2 regions of the Kitasatospora sp. NPDC092286 genome follow, and region 2 is predicted to be linked to the other one. Evidence: riboswitches for the same ligand, from Rfam matches in the RefSeq annotation. Region 2 holds a riboswitch; the other holds the start of a gene.
The links. Region 2 has a riboswitch for glycine ahead of gcvP (aminomethyl-transferring glycine dehydrogenase). Riboswitches for the same ligand answer to the same signal wherever they lie in the genome.

Region 1 (7,053 bases), on a different contig from region 2:
AGACGTCCATCACCCGGCTGATCAGGGTGTCCACCCAGCCGCCGTAGTAGCCGGCCATCACGCCGAGCACCACGCCGATGGTGTTGGACAGCAGGGTCGCCCCGAAGGCGACGAGCAGGGAGACCCAGGAGCCCTCGATGACCCGGGTGAGCAGGTCACGGCCCTGCAGCGGGTCGACCCCGAGCGGGTGGTCCCAGCTCATCCCGCCCCAGTCGCCCAGCGGCAGGCCGCCGAGGTTGGCGTCCAGCAGGTCCTGGTTGAGGGCGTCGGGGTCCAGTCCGAAGACGGACTCGATCGGCTTGGCCAGCAGGGCGAGCAGGATCAGCAGGATCACCACGACACCGCCGGCGACGGCGGCCTTGTCCCGCTTGAAGCGGGTCCAGGCGATCCGGCCGAGCGAGCGGCCTTCGATCTTCTTGGCCGGGCTCGCGGCGGCGGCTGCCCCCGGTTCGCTCCCGGCGGTCTTGATGGGTGCGGTCATGGTCAGTTGGTCCCCTCGCCGACGGTGGCCGGCCCACGGGTGCCGGTCGCCGGTTCGGCGCTACGGCTGGTGCGGACGTGCGGAGGTGCAGGGTTCGGGTGGTGCACGGCGGTACGAGGTACTCGGTGCTGCTGCCACGCGGGATGGGCATCGCGCGGTTCGAGCGGTTCGCGGCGCGCGTTCACCTTTGTGGGGCTCCAAGTACACGCGGTGCGTTGCGCAGAACTCTCTGCCATCTGAACTGGCTTGCGCCAGCCCTGACCACCGACAGATGCCCAACTGTGATCTGTGCGCATGCACCTCCGGATTCTCGGCATATCCCTCTTCACACAGCTGTTACAGGCATGTCAAGATGTGTGACGGCACCGGCCGGAAAATCGTCCGGAAAAACCAGGAAGCCGACCTGACGTCACGTCAAGTCGGCTTCTCGTACTGGTTTTCGACGGTGCGGGGCTCCGGCGCGCCCGGTCAGCGCCCCGGATAGCCGGGCCACGGCTGCTGCTGCGGCGGCTGCCCCGGCCAGCCAGGGCCGGGCGGCTGGGTGCCGTAACCGCCGTACGCCGGCCCCGTCTGCGAGGTGTACGGCGGTGGCGGCACCGGCGGGTAGGGCGCGGTCGCCGGCCGCCCGTGGCCGGCCGGCTCACGGTCGAAGAACGGCCGCGCGTTGGCCCGCATCCAGAGCGCCACCGGGTCGTACTCGTCCCCCATCGCCACCGTGGAGACGGCCAGGCCCTCCGGGGCCACCGCGATCGCCCGCTGCATCAGGGCCCGGACGGCCTCCACGGTCGGTGGCGAACTCTCGTAAAGATCAAGGCCGATGGCCAGGTACGGCTCGCCGACGGCGGGCTGCACCCAGGCCCGGCACAGCGCCCTGACCGCCCGCACCTCGCCCGCCTGCCGCTCCAGCAGCGCGAAGAACTGCTGGGCCGGCACCTGCGGTTCGCTCAGCTTCAGCGGCCCGGCCGGCAGCCGGTCCAGCCCCGCCGCGATCCGCCGGAGGTCCGCCCAGGGCACCCCGACACCGCCGCCGGGGGCGTGCGGATTCAGCCAGAGGCCCCAGCGGGTGCGGTACAGCGAGGCGGCGATCTCCCGGCCGGAGATCACCTCGTGCGCCCGGGCCCAGCCGGACGCCGCCAGTTGCTCGGGCGAGGTGACGGCCGGCGCGTAGCCGTGGCCGCTGATCTCCATGTTCCCGTACTGGGCGTCCGGGCTGCCGGGGGTGCCGTGCCAGAGCAGCATCCAGACCTGGCCCGCGGCAAGGGCGTGCAGCAGCGCCTCGTACGCCTCGTAGCGCTCCGGCGCGACCTCGCGCAGGGCTCGCTCCAGCGCACCCGGATCCGCGCCGGGGCGCCCGGCGGGCGCCTGGCCCCAGGGCCCCGGTGCACCGCCCGCTACCGCTCCCGCACTCATGCGCCCACCTCGCTGCGCCTCTTCTTCTCTCACCCGCCGACCCGGCGGCTGCCTGCACGCACCCTATGGCGCGCCACCGACCGCCGCCACGCCGACGTGTCTGCCTCGTCCCCTCCTCCGGCCCGACGCCGGGCGGGGAGGGAACGCGTCACATCCGTGTGTAGAACGGCCGGACCTGGTTGAGCAACCACTCGACCACGGGATCCTCCACGAGATCGAGTAGTACGAGGTGGACGCCGCCGGGCAGCGGCGCGGTTCCCAGTGCCCGGCCCAGTGCTTCGTTCACGGTGGCCGGCTCGGCCGGGGCCGCCGGGTCGAGCTGGACCCCGATGAACATCACGGTCGGCTCGCCCTCGACGCTGGCCAGCGCCCGCCGGGCGGTCAGCACCCCGGGCAGGCCGGCGAGTTCGGCCCGGGCGGCGGCCAGGAAGGCCTCCGGGTCCTCGCCCGGCACCGGCTCGCGCAGCGCCACCCGGCCGCCGGTCGGGCTGTCCGGGGCCTCCCAGCGGTCCTCGCGCGGCCCGCGCCGCAGCTCGGCCACGCCCTCCGGCGGCACCGGGATGCCGACCGCCGCCTCCGGGTTCACCGCGATGCCGATGCCCAGCGGCAGCCCGCGGGCGAACTCCCAGACCGGCGCGACCGCGAAGGCCATCCCCGGCGCCTGCCGCAGGAACACCTCCTGCGAGGAGAAGACCGGCACATAGGGGTCGCCGGCCAGCTCGACGGTCGGCAGGTTCAGCGACTGGCCCTGCGGATCGGCCCCGGCCGGCAGCGGGATCCACACCTGGCTGCGGGCCAGTACCTCGATCACCCGGGCGGTCGCGCCCGGGTCGCCGAGCGCGGCGGTTAGCACCTGCTCCAGCTCGTTGGCCGGCCATCCGCCGCCCTGCGGCGCCGTCTCCGGGCCGCCCCACCCCTGCTGCTGCTCCGCCGGGTACCCCATGCGCCCCTGTACCGCCCTGTGTCCGTGTGTCGTGCTCGTGCGCCGCGCCGTGCCCGCCGGCGCGCCCGCCGACGCCGAGCAGCCTAGCGGGCCGCCCGGGCCCCCTCTCCCGCCCGGGGCGCAGACGTGCCATGATGTGCGCGTCTCCGCGCTTTCCCGACGGAGGCCCCTAACTCCATACAGGCCGCTCGAACCCGCGCGGGAGAGCCCGGAGTGCCCCGTCAGGCGGCACAGCCGGCGCCGAAGGAGCAAGTCCTCCCCGGAAACTCTCAGGCACCCCTACCGCACGGGTTAGGCACATCTGGAAAGCGGCGCACGGCTCTGCCACGCGCCCACCCACGGTGCAAGCCGCCATGTTGTCCTGTTAGCTGTAAAGAGCTGCGGGCCTGCGTGCGGTGAAGCTCTCAGGTACGACGACAGATGGGGAGACCCAGCCGCCGCATGCCCGCGCGCAGGGTCGGCCCCGAGCGGGACCGGTCCGGCGTGCGCACACCTGAGTGCCCAGACCGAGGAGTCCCAGGCCATGTCGTCCCTCCGCCTCACCGCGCTCGACGCGCTGCACCGCGCCCTCGGCGCGACCATGACCGACTTCGCCGGCTGGGACATGCCGCTGCGCTACGGCAGCGAGCGCGAGGAGCACCTCGCCGTCCGCACCAGGGCCGGCCTCTTCGACCTCTCCCACATGGGCGAGATCACCGTCACCGGTCCGCAGGCCGGCGAGATGCTGGACCACGCGCTGGTCGGCTTCGTCTCCGCGCTGGGCGTGCTGCGCGCCCGCTACACCATGATCTGCGCCGAGGACGGCGGCATCCTGGACGACCTGATCGTCTACCGCCTGCGCGAGGACGCCTTCCTGGTCGTCGCCAACGCCTCCAACGCCCAGCTGGTGCTGGACGAGCTGATCGCCCGCGCCAAGGGCTTCGACGCCGTCGTCACCGACGACCGCGACACCTACTCCCTGATCGCCGTCCAGGGCCCGGAGTCCACCGCGATCCTCGCCGACACCACCGACGCCGACCTGCCCGGCCTGAAGTACTACGCGATCCTCCCGGCCCGGGTGGCCGGCCGCGAGGTGCTGCTCGCCCGCACCGGCTACACCGGCGAGGACGGCTTCGAGATCTTCTGCGCCCCGGCCGACGCCGAGCCCGTCTGGACGGCGCTGACCGAGGCCGGCGCCGACCGCGGCCTGGTGCCCTGCGGCCTGTCCTGCCGCGACACGCTGCGCCTGGAGGCGGGCATGCCGCTGTACGGGCACGAGCTGTCCACCGACCTGACCCCGTTCGACGCCGGCCTGGGCCGGGTCGTCCGGTTCGACAAGACCACCAACGAGGGCGCGTTCATCGGCCGCAAGGCGCTGGAGAAGGCCGCCGCCGAGGCCGAGGCCCACCCGCCGCGGGTGCTGGTCGGCCTGGTCTCCGAGGGCAAGCGCGTCCCGCGCGCCGACTACACCGTGGTCTCCGCCGACGGCACGCCGATCGGCCGGATCACCTCCGGCGCCCCCTCCCCCACGCTGGGCAAGCCGATCGCGATCGCCTACGTGGACGCGGCGCACGCCGCGCCCGGCACCACCGTCGCGGTGGACGTCCGCGGCCGGCCCGAGCCGGTGCAGGTCGTGGCGCTGCCGTTCTACAAGCGCGCCCGCTGAGGGCCCGCTCCGTCCCGCGCCGGGCAGCTCCCCGGCGCGGGGCGGAGCCCGCCTCCGGCCCGTCCGCCGAGGCCCGCTTTCCCCCCCGTAGATCCACGTCGATGCCGTCCGCCCGCCGGACCGCTTCGTCGTACCCGCTTCCCATCCTGGAGAATGACGCCATGAGCAACCCCCAGCACCTGCAGTACACCAAGGAGCACGAGTGGCTGACGGCCGCCGCTGACGGTGTCTCCACGGTCGGTATCACCGCCCACGCGGCCGACGCCCTGGGCGACATCGTCTATGTGCAGCTGCCCGAGGTCGGCGAGACCGTGACCGCGGGTGAGACCTGTGGCGAGCTCGAGTCCACCAAGTCGGTCAGCGACCTGTACTCGCCGGTCACCGGCGAGATCGTCGAGGTCAACCAGGCCGTCCTGGACGACAACGCCCTCGTCAACAGCGAGCCCTTCGAAGGCGGCTGGCTGTTCAAGGTCCGCGTCGAGGCCACCGACGAGCTGCTGAGCGCCGACGAGTACGACGCGCTCACCAACCCCGAGGCCTGATCGTCCGCCGGGGCGGCCGCAGCGCGGCGGCCGCCCCGCGGCCGGCCGTCCCCGCCCTCCCGTCGCCCGCCGCCTCCCTCCCAAGGGCGCGCCAAGCGCGGCACGTCCTTCTCTCCTCCCCGGGAAGACCACACCATGACGGTTCTCAACCAGTCCCTGCACGCTCTCGACCCGGAGATCGCCGCCGCGGTCGACGCCGAGCTGCACCGCCAGCAGACCACCCTGGAAATGATCGCCTCCGAGAACTTCGCCCCGGTGGCGGTCATGGAGGCCCAGGGCTCGGTGCTCACCAACAAGTACGCCGAGGGCTACCCCGGCCGCCGCTACTACGGCGGCTGTGAGCACGTGGACGTCGTCGAGCAGATCGCGATCGACCGGATCAAGGCCCTGTTCGGCGCCGAGCACGCCAACGTCCAGCCGCACTCCGGCGCGCAGGCCAACGCCGCCGCGATGTTCGCGCTGATCCAGCCGGGCGACACCATCCTGGGCCTGAGCCTGGCCCACGGCGGTCACCTGACCCACGGCATGAAGATCAACTTCTCCGGCAAGCTCTACAACGTGGCCGCGTACCACGTCGACGAGAAGACCGGCCAGGTCGACATGGCCGAGGTCGAGCGCCTCGCCAAGGAGCACCAGCCCAAGCTGATCATCGCCGGCTGGTCCGCCTACCCGCGCCAGCTGGACTTCGCCGCCTTCCGCCGGATCGCCGACGAGGTCGGCGCGCTGCTGATGGTCGACATGGCGCACTTCGCCGGTCTGGTCGCCGCCGGCCTGCACCCCAACCCGGTGCCGTACGCGGACGTGGTCACCACCACCACCCACAAGACCCTGGGCGGCCCGCGCGGCGGCGTCATCCTCTCCAAGGCCGAGTTCGCCAAGAAGATCAACTCCGCGGTCTTCCCCGGCCAGCAGGGCGGTCCGCTGGAGCACGTGATCGCCGGCAAGGCCGTCGCGTTCAAGGTCGCCGCCTCGGAGGAGTTCAAGGAGCGCCAGCAGCGCACCCTGGACGGCGCCCGGATCCTGGCCGAGCGCCTGCTCCAGGCCGATGTCGCCGAGGCCGGCGCGTCCGTCCTGTCCGGCGGCACCGATGTGCACCTGGTCCTGGTCGACCTGCGCAACAGCGCGCTCGACGGCCAGCAGGCCGAGGACCGCCTCCACGAGGTCGGCATCACGGTCAACCGCAACGCCGTCCCGAACGACCCCCGCCCGCCGATGGTCACCTCCGGCCTGCGGATCGGCACCCCGGCGCTCGCCACCCGCGGCTTCCAGGCCGAGGACTTCCGCGAGGTCGCCGACATCATCGCCGAGGCGCTGAAGCCGGCCTTCGACGAGGCCGTCGCCACCGGTCTGAAGGCCCGCGTCTCCGCGCTGGCCGCGAAGTACCCGCTCTACCCGAACCTGTAGTCCGGCGCGGGTGACCGGCCTCACCCCGTCGGGCCACCTGCGATCAAGGGGCACCGCGCACACTGGACAGTGCGCGCGGTGCCCCGTTCCGTGCCGGCACCTGCCCGCCTGTCCTTCCACGAGACCAGACAAGGACGTCCCCCGTGGCCATCAGCGTCTTCGACCTCTTCTCCATCGGCATCGGCCCTTCGAGTTCCCACACCGTCGGCCCCATGCGCGCCGCCCGGATGTTCGCCCGCCGACTGAAGTCCGAGGGCCTGCTGGCCGGCACCACCGCCGTCCGCGCCGAGCTGTACGGCTCGCTCGGCGCCACCGGGCACGGCCACGGCACCCCGAAGGCCGTCCTGCTGGGCCTGGAGAACAACTCCCCGCGCACCGTGGACGTCGACCAGGCCGACCTGGACGTCGAGCGGATAAGGGCCGAGAAGCGCCTCAACCTGCTCGGCAGCCAGCCGATCGACTTCGACCCGGACACCCAGCTCGTCCTGCACCGCCGCCGCTCGCTGCCGTACCACGCCAACGGCATGACCCTCTGGGCGTACGCGGCCGACGGCTCCACGCTGCTGGAGAAGACGTACTACTCGGTCGGCGGCGGCTTCGTGGTCGACGAGGACGCGCTCGGCGCGGA
Region 2 (7,053 bases):
GGCTGGACGACCGGCCGGTGGTGGCCGACCAGGACGCCAAGTCCGTCTCGGTGGAGGACACCTTCGAGGTGGACCTGGCCGACCGGGAGCGGGTGCTGCGCGAGGTGGAGGTGCTGGCGGCGCGGTGCGTGCGCCGGTTGCGGGCGGCCGGGCGTTCGGGCCGGACGGTGGTGCTGAAGGTCCGCCGGTTCGACTTCTCCACGCTGACCCGCTCGGAGACGCTGCGCGGCCCGACGGACGACGAGACGGTGATCACCGAGACGGCCCGCCGACTGGCCGGCCAGGTGGACATCACCGGCGGGGTGCGGCTGCTCGGTGTCGGGGTCTCGCAGCTGGCCGACTACACCCAGGAGGACCTGTTCGCGCAGGCCGTCCGGGAGGAGTCTGCGGAGCGGGAGGCGGACGAGGACGAGACGACCGGTGCGGAGCCCGAGCCGGTGGCGGCCGGGGTGCGGCACTGGATGCCCGGGCAGGACGTCCGCCATGCCGGGTTCGGGCCGGGCTGGGTCCAGGGCAGTGGCGTCGGCCGGGTGACCGTCCGGTTCGAGACGCCGTGGAGCGGGCGGGGCCGGGTGCGGACCTTCGCGGTGGACGATCCGGCGTTGGAGCCGGCCCGGCCGCTGCCGCTGCGCGGGGACGAGGGGGCTCCCGACGACGGGGAGGCGGGTCGGGCCGAAGGCTCGGCAGGGGACGGCTGAACATACGAAGCGGCCCCACCCGGCGGGGGATCCGGGTGGGGCCGCGTGCCGTGCCGGGCCTCGGACGGTCGCGATGCCCTCGTCGACCGTTCGGGGTCCGGTCCCCCGCGCCCTGTCCCTGAGCGCGGGGGTGGACGCCTCGTCAGGCGTCGGTCTTCACCAGCTCGGGGCTGGAGTCGTGGTTCGCCGCGGAGCCCTGGGCCACGATGGTGGCGGGCTTGACGCTGCGGATCAGGAAGGGGACGGCGCCGGCGACCACGCAGACCGCGGCGGCGGTCCAGAACGCGTGCTTGTAGGCGTCCAGGGTGGGGAGCGAGACCGGGATCGGCAGCTTCATGGTGTCGCCGGTCAGGATGGCGGCCATCACGGCGGTGCCGATCGCGCCACCGACGGTGCGCAGCACGGCGTTCATGCCGTTGGCGATGCCGCTCTGCTCGACCGGGACGGCGCCGTTGATGTAGGCGGGCATCGCCGAGAAGGCGAGGCCGATGCCCAGACCGAAGATCGCCGAGGCGGTGTAGATGTCGGCCTCGTGGCTGTGCCGCAGGGCCAGGTAGGCCATCGCGACGGCGCCGAGGACGCCACCGAGGACCAGCGGGAGGCGGGGGCCGCGGCGGGCGATCAGCAGGGCGCCGAGCGGGGCGGCGACCATCGAGCCGAGCGCGGAGGGCAGCAGCATGATGCCGGCGTGCAGCACGGTGGCGGTGAAGCCGTAGTGGGCGAGCTTCTCAGGGGTCTGGGCGAAGTTGCTGATCACCATGAACGAGCCGTACATGCCGAAGCCGATCAGCAGGCCGGCCAGGTTGGTGAAGGCGACGGCCGGGCGGGACATCATCGTCATGTCGACCAGCGGGTGCTTGACCTTGACCTCGATGACGCCCCAGATCAGGGCGACCACGGCGGCGACGGCGAACAGGCCGAGCGTCTTGGTGGAGGTCCAGCCCCAGTGGTTGCCCTGGCTGACCGCGACCAGCAGGGCGGAGAGCCAGCCGGCCAGGGTGATCGCACCGAGCGGGTCGGCGCCGCCGTCCTTGTCGGTGACCGGGTCGGCGGGCACCCGGAAGGCGACCAGGGCGACCGCGAGCAGACCGAAGACCAGGCCCATCCAGAAGATCGACTTGTAGCTCCAGTGCTCCAGCAGCAGGCCGGTGGCGACCAGGCCGAGGCCGCTGCCGACGCCCATCGACGCGCTGATCGCCGCGACGCCGCCGGTGACCTTCTGCTTGGGCAGTTCGTCACGGACGATGCTGATGGCCAGCGGCAGCACGCCACCGCCGGCGCCCTGGAGGACGCGGGCGACGACCAGCCAGGTGAAGGAGTGGGTGGTGACCGCGAGTGCGGACCCCGCCACCAGGCCGGCCAGCGAGATCAGCAGCATCGGCTTGCGGCCGCGCAGGTCGCCGAAGCGCCCCAGCAGGGGGGTCAGCACGGCGGCGGAGAGCAGGTTGGCGGTCATCAGCCAGGTGATGCTGGAGCCCGAGACGCCGAGCTCCTTGGCCAGCGAGGGCAGGATCGGAACGACCGCGGTCTGCACCACGCTGAACGACAGCATCGCCAGGATGAGGGCCGGCAGGACCCGGGCGCTGCTTGGCTTCGTGGTGGTGGGCTGTGGTGCCTCACTCACGGTTGCTTCCTCCTGTACATGGTGAATGAACTGAAGTAACCATGCAGGGGGATACTTCAGTGTGTCAAATATCGATTGGTGAAGCTTTGGCAAAGTCGAGGACCCCGGGCCGCGGCGGCCCGGGGTCCTGCTGATGTCCGGTTCAGATGAGCGGCCGGACCGGAGCCTCGCGGGCCGGTTCGTCCACCGCACGGGCGGCTGTGGCCGGGTGCGGAGTGTGGGCCGCCGGGGGTGCGGGCGTGTGGACGGACGCCGTCGCGGGGGGCGGGGCGGGCGCGGTGGCGTCGTGCACCTCGATGTGCTCGCGCCGCAGCTCGTCGCGGATCACCTCCTCGGTGGTGTACCGCTCGACCACCAGGCGGACCCGCTCGACGGGCGCCAGGTACTTGCGGACCACCGGGCGCTCCTCGCGCAGCGTGACCTCCTCGACGGACTCGGCGATCTCCTTGTTGGTGATGAGCGCGCGCTCGGCCTCGCTGACGGGCGTCCGCTCCACCCGGACCCGCTCGCGGACCACGGGGACGCGGTGCTCCACCGCCTCGGTGATGACGTACTTGCGCAGCTTCGCGGTGCCCACGACGTGCCACTCGGTGGTGACCTCCAGCCGTTCCTCGCGGCAGGTGAGCTCCACCGGGCTGCCGGGCGCGGGCGGGGCCGGCCGTGCGGCGTCGACCGGGGCGCCGTCGACGACTGGGGCGCCGTCGACGGCCGGGGCGCCGTTGACGGCCGGGGTGTCGGGCTCCGTGGTCTGCGGCCGGGGCGCGGCGGCGGTGCCGGCTCCCGAGGCGGTCTCCCGGGCGGGTCCGGACGGCTTGCCGAGGTCGACCGCCGGGGTGGTGGCGTGCTTGGCGGGCGCGGTGTCGGCGGAGTGGAAGACGAGCGGCCCGGCGGGGGGCGCGGCGTCTGCGGAGTGGAAGGAGAGGTGCTTGGCCGGAGCCGCGGCGGTGGACGCGACGCCTGCGGCCGCGCCCGCCCCCGCCGCGTCGGCGGGCTTCTCCGCCGGGGGGACGGCGCCGAAGTCCAGGTCGGCCGGCTGGTCGGCGTCGGGCCCGGAGCGGTCGTCCGCCGGGGTGTCGAGTCCGTAGTAGCGGTAGAGCTGGAGTTCCTGGGCCGGTGAGAGGTGCTGGCCCACGCCGAAGTCCGGCGACTCCTTCACCAGGGACTTGTCGTACGGCACCCGCAGCTCGTCGCCGGAGAACTCGCTGGTGGTCAGCGGGACGAAGGCGTCCCGGCCGAAGATGCCGGTCCGGACGGCGGCCCACTCCGGCTGGCCGGTGGCGTCGTCGAGGTACACCTCGTCGACCGTGCCGATCTTGTCTCCGTTGCGGTCCACCGCCTTGTGGCCGATGAGGTCCCGGGGATCGATATCGGTTTGCACTCTTTCCTCCCGTGCAGCTGTTCCTGCGGAACGCCGTAGGCCGGCGGTTTGAGCACCCGTTCCCTCCGCCACTTCACACCAAAAGCCATGAACCAGACATACGCGAGCCGGGTGCAGCCGTCCGGGCCGGGTGCTCCGCTGTACGGGTCACGGGTGAAGTGGCCGAGTGACCTGACGTACCCGTGATCGGAGGGCTTCCCGCTGGTACCCTGGGCGCGACCGCCGAGCCCGCTCGGGAGAGTCCCCGACCGCGAAAACCGCTGGTCGAGGCGCCGAAGGAGCAACTCCTCCCCGGAATCTCTCAGGCATCCGTACCGTGTGGGATAGGTCACTCTGGAAAGCAGGGCAGGACCGCCGGCGAGGGAGCCGGCGGCCACCACCCTCACCGACGGTGCAAGCCGACGGTGCGCCCACAGCGCGCCGTGCGGGTGAAGCTCTCAGGTCCCGATGACAGAGGGGGAGGCCTGTCGGGTTCGTCCGCCCGGGCCGAGCCGCTGTCCGCAGCGATCGGAGCCGTCCGGCGTGCGGACCCCCGCCGGTCCGTGACCAGGAGGCCTCGACCACCATGAACGCCCAGCCGAACGCCGGACGCTCCACCAGCGCCGCGACCCTCACCGAGCTTGAGCAGGCCAGCCCCTTCGAGACCCGCCACATCGGCCCCGACGCCGCCGCGCAGGAGAAGATGCTGGCCCAGGTCGGCTACGGCTCGCTGGACGAGCTCGCCGCCACCGCCGTGCCCGAGGCGATCCGCTCCATCACCGGTCTGGACCTGCCCGCGGGTCGCAGCGAGGCCCAGGTGCTCGCGGAGCTGCGCGAGCTGGCCGGCCGCAACCGGGTGCTCCAGCCGATGATCGGCCTGGGCTACTACGGGACCTTCACCCCGCCGGTGATCCTCCGCAACGTCCTGGAGAACCCGGCCTGGTACACCGCCTACACGCCGTACCAGCCGGAGATCTCGCAGGGCCGCCTGGAGGCGCTGATCAACTTCCAGACCCTGGTCTCCGACCTGACCGGCCTGCCCACCTCCGGCTCCTCGCTGCTCGACGAGGGCACCGCGGCCGCCGAGGCGATGGCGCTGGCCCGCCGCGTCACCAAGGTCAAGGGCGGTGTCTTCCTGGTCGACGCCGAGACCCTGCCGCAGACCCTCGCGGTGGTCAACACCCGCGCCGTGCCGACCGGGGTCGAGGTCGTCGTCGCCGACCTCTCCGCGGGCATCCCGGCCGAGATCGTCGAGCGCGGTGTCTTCGGCGTGTTGCTCCAGTACCCGGGTGCCACCGGTGTGGTCCGCGACCTCACCCCCGTCATCGAGCAGGCCCACGGCCTCGGCGCGATCGTCGCCGTCGCCGCCGACCTGCTGGCGCTCACCCTGCTGAAGTCCCCGGGCTCGCTCGGCGCCGACATCGCCTGCGGCACCTCGCAGCGCTTCGGGGTGCCGATGGGCTTTGGCGGCCCGCACGCCGGCTACCTCTCGGTGCGCGCCGAGTACGCCCGTTCGCTGCCCGGCCGCCTGGTCGGCGTCTCCGTCGACGCCGACGGCAACCGCGCCTACCGCCTGGCGCTGCAGACCCGTGAGCAGCACATCCGCCGCGAGAAGGCGACCAGCAACATCTGCACCGCCCAGGTGCTGCTCGCCGTGATGGCCTCGATGTACGCCGTCTACCACGGCCCGGACGGCCTGGCGGACATCGCCCGGCGCACCCACCGCTACGCCGCCGCCCTCGCCGAGGGCCTGCGGGCCGGCGGCGTGGAACTGCTGCACGGCGAGTTCTTCGACACCGTCACCGCCGTCGTCCCCGGCCGCGCCGCCGCGATCGCCGAGGCCGCCCGCGAGCACGGCATCAACGTCTACCAGGACGGCGAGGACCGGATCTCGGTCTCCACCGACGAGACCACCACCCGCGAGCACCTGGCGGGCGTCTGGGCCGCGTTCGGCGTCGAGGGCGTCGAGGTCGCGGAGGGCGCCGACGCGCTGCCCGCCGCGCTGCTGCGCGAGGACGAGTACCTGACCCACCCGGTCTTCCACAGCCACCGCTCGGAGACCGCGCTGCTGCGGTACCTGCGCCGTCTGTCGGACCGGGACTACGCGCTGGACCGCGGCATGATCCCGCTGGGCTCCTGCACCATGAAGCTCAACGCGACCACCGAGATGGAGCCGGTGACCTGGCCCGAGTTCGGCCAGCTGCACCCCTTCGCGCCGATCGACCAGGCGCAGGGCTTCCTCACCCTGATCCGTCAGCTGGAGCAGCAGCTGGTCGAGGTGACCGGCTACGACGCCGTCTCCATCCAGCCGAACGCCGGCTCCCAGGGCGAGCTGGCCGGCCTGCTGGCCGTCCGCGCCTACCACCACGCCAACGGCGACACCCAGCGTGACGTCTGCCTGATCCCGTCCTCCGCGCACGGCACCAACGCGGCCTCCGCCGTGATGGCCGGCATGCGCGTGGTCGTGGTCAAGACCCTGGTCGACGGCGACGTGGACGTCGAGGACCTCAAGGTCAAGATCGAGAAGCACCGCGACAGCCTCGCCGTGCTGATGGTCACCTACCCGTCCACCCACGGCGTGTACGAGACCCAGATCACCGACATCTGCGCGGCCGTGCACGAGGCCGGCGGCCAGGTGTACGTGGACGGTGCCAACCTGAACGCCCTGGTCGGCCTCGCCAAGCCGGGCAAGTTCGGCGCGGACGTCTCGCACCTGAACCTGCACAAGACCTTCTGCATCCCGCACGGCGGCGGCGGCCCCGGCGTCGGCCCGGTCGCGGTGCGCGGGCACCTCGCGCCGTACCTGCCCAACCACCCGCTCCAGGCGGAGGCCGGCCCGGCCACCGGCGTCGGCCCGATCTCGGCCGCGCCCTGGGGCTCGGCCGCCATCCTGCCGATCTCCTGGGCGTACGTCCGGCTGATGGGCGGCGAGGGGCTCAAGCACGCCACCCAGGTCGCGGTGCTGAACGCCAACTACATCGCCAAGCGGCTGGCCCCGCACTTCCCGGTGCTCTACACCGGCCCCGGCGGCCTGGTCGCGCACGAGTGCATCATCGACCTGCGCCCGCTCACCAAGGAGACCGGCGTCTCGGTGGACGACATCGCCAAGCGCCTGATCGACTACGGGTTCCACGCGCCGACGATGTCGTTCCCGGTGGCCGGCACCCTGATGATCGAGCCGACCGAGTCCGAGGACCTGCACGAGATCGACCGGTTCTGCGACGCGATGATCGAGATCCGGGCCGAGATCGAGAAGGTCGGCTCGGGCGCGTGGGCGGCCGAGGACAACCCGCTGCGCAACGCCCCGCACACCGCAGCCGCCCTGGCCGGCGACTGGGCGCACGGCTACTCGCGGCAGGAGGCGGTCTTCCCGG

Region 1: another riboswitch for glycine. It lies ahead of gcvT (glycine cleavage system aminomethyltransferase GcvT); the one in region 2 lies ahead of gcvP (aminomethyl-transferring glycine dehydrogenase).

The regions. Positions count from the first base shown of each region.
Region 1 is NZ_JBIVRD010000013.1:158,723-165,775, reverse strand. Features, by position in the region: gene ACIQIB_RS16140 (ABC transporter permease) at 1-481, opposite strand, end outside; gene ACIQIB_RS16135 (enhanced serine sensitivity protein SseB C-terminal domain-containing protein) at 950-1,891, opposite strand; gene ACIQIB_RS16130 (enhanced serine sensitivity protein SseB) at 2,040-2,834, opposite strand; glycine riboswitch at 3,024-3,129, shown strand; gene gcvT (glycine cleavage system aminomethyltransferase GcvT) at 3,358-4,479, shown strand; gene gcvH (glycine cleavage system protein GcvH) at 4,641-5,021, shown strand; gene glyA (serine hydroxymethyltransferase) at 5,157-6,425, shown strand; gene ACIQIB_RS16110 (L-serine ammonia-lyase) at 6,569-7,053, shown strand, end outside.
Region 2 is NZ_JBIVRD010000003.1:271,546-278,598, reverse strand. Features, by position in the region: gene ACIQIB_RS05770 (DNA polymerase IV) at 1-698, shown strand, start outside; gene ACIQIB_RS05765 (MFS transporter) at 841-2,322, opposite strand; gene ACIQIB_RS05760 (PRC and DUF2382 domain-containing protein) at 2,465-3,700, opposite strand; glycine riboswitch at 3,924-4,027, shown strand; gene gcvP (aminomethyl-transferring glycine dehydrogenase) at 4,266-7,053, shown strand, end outside.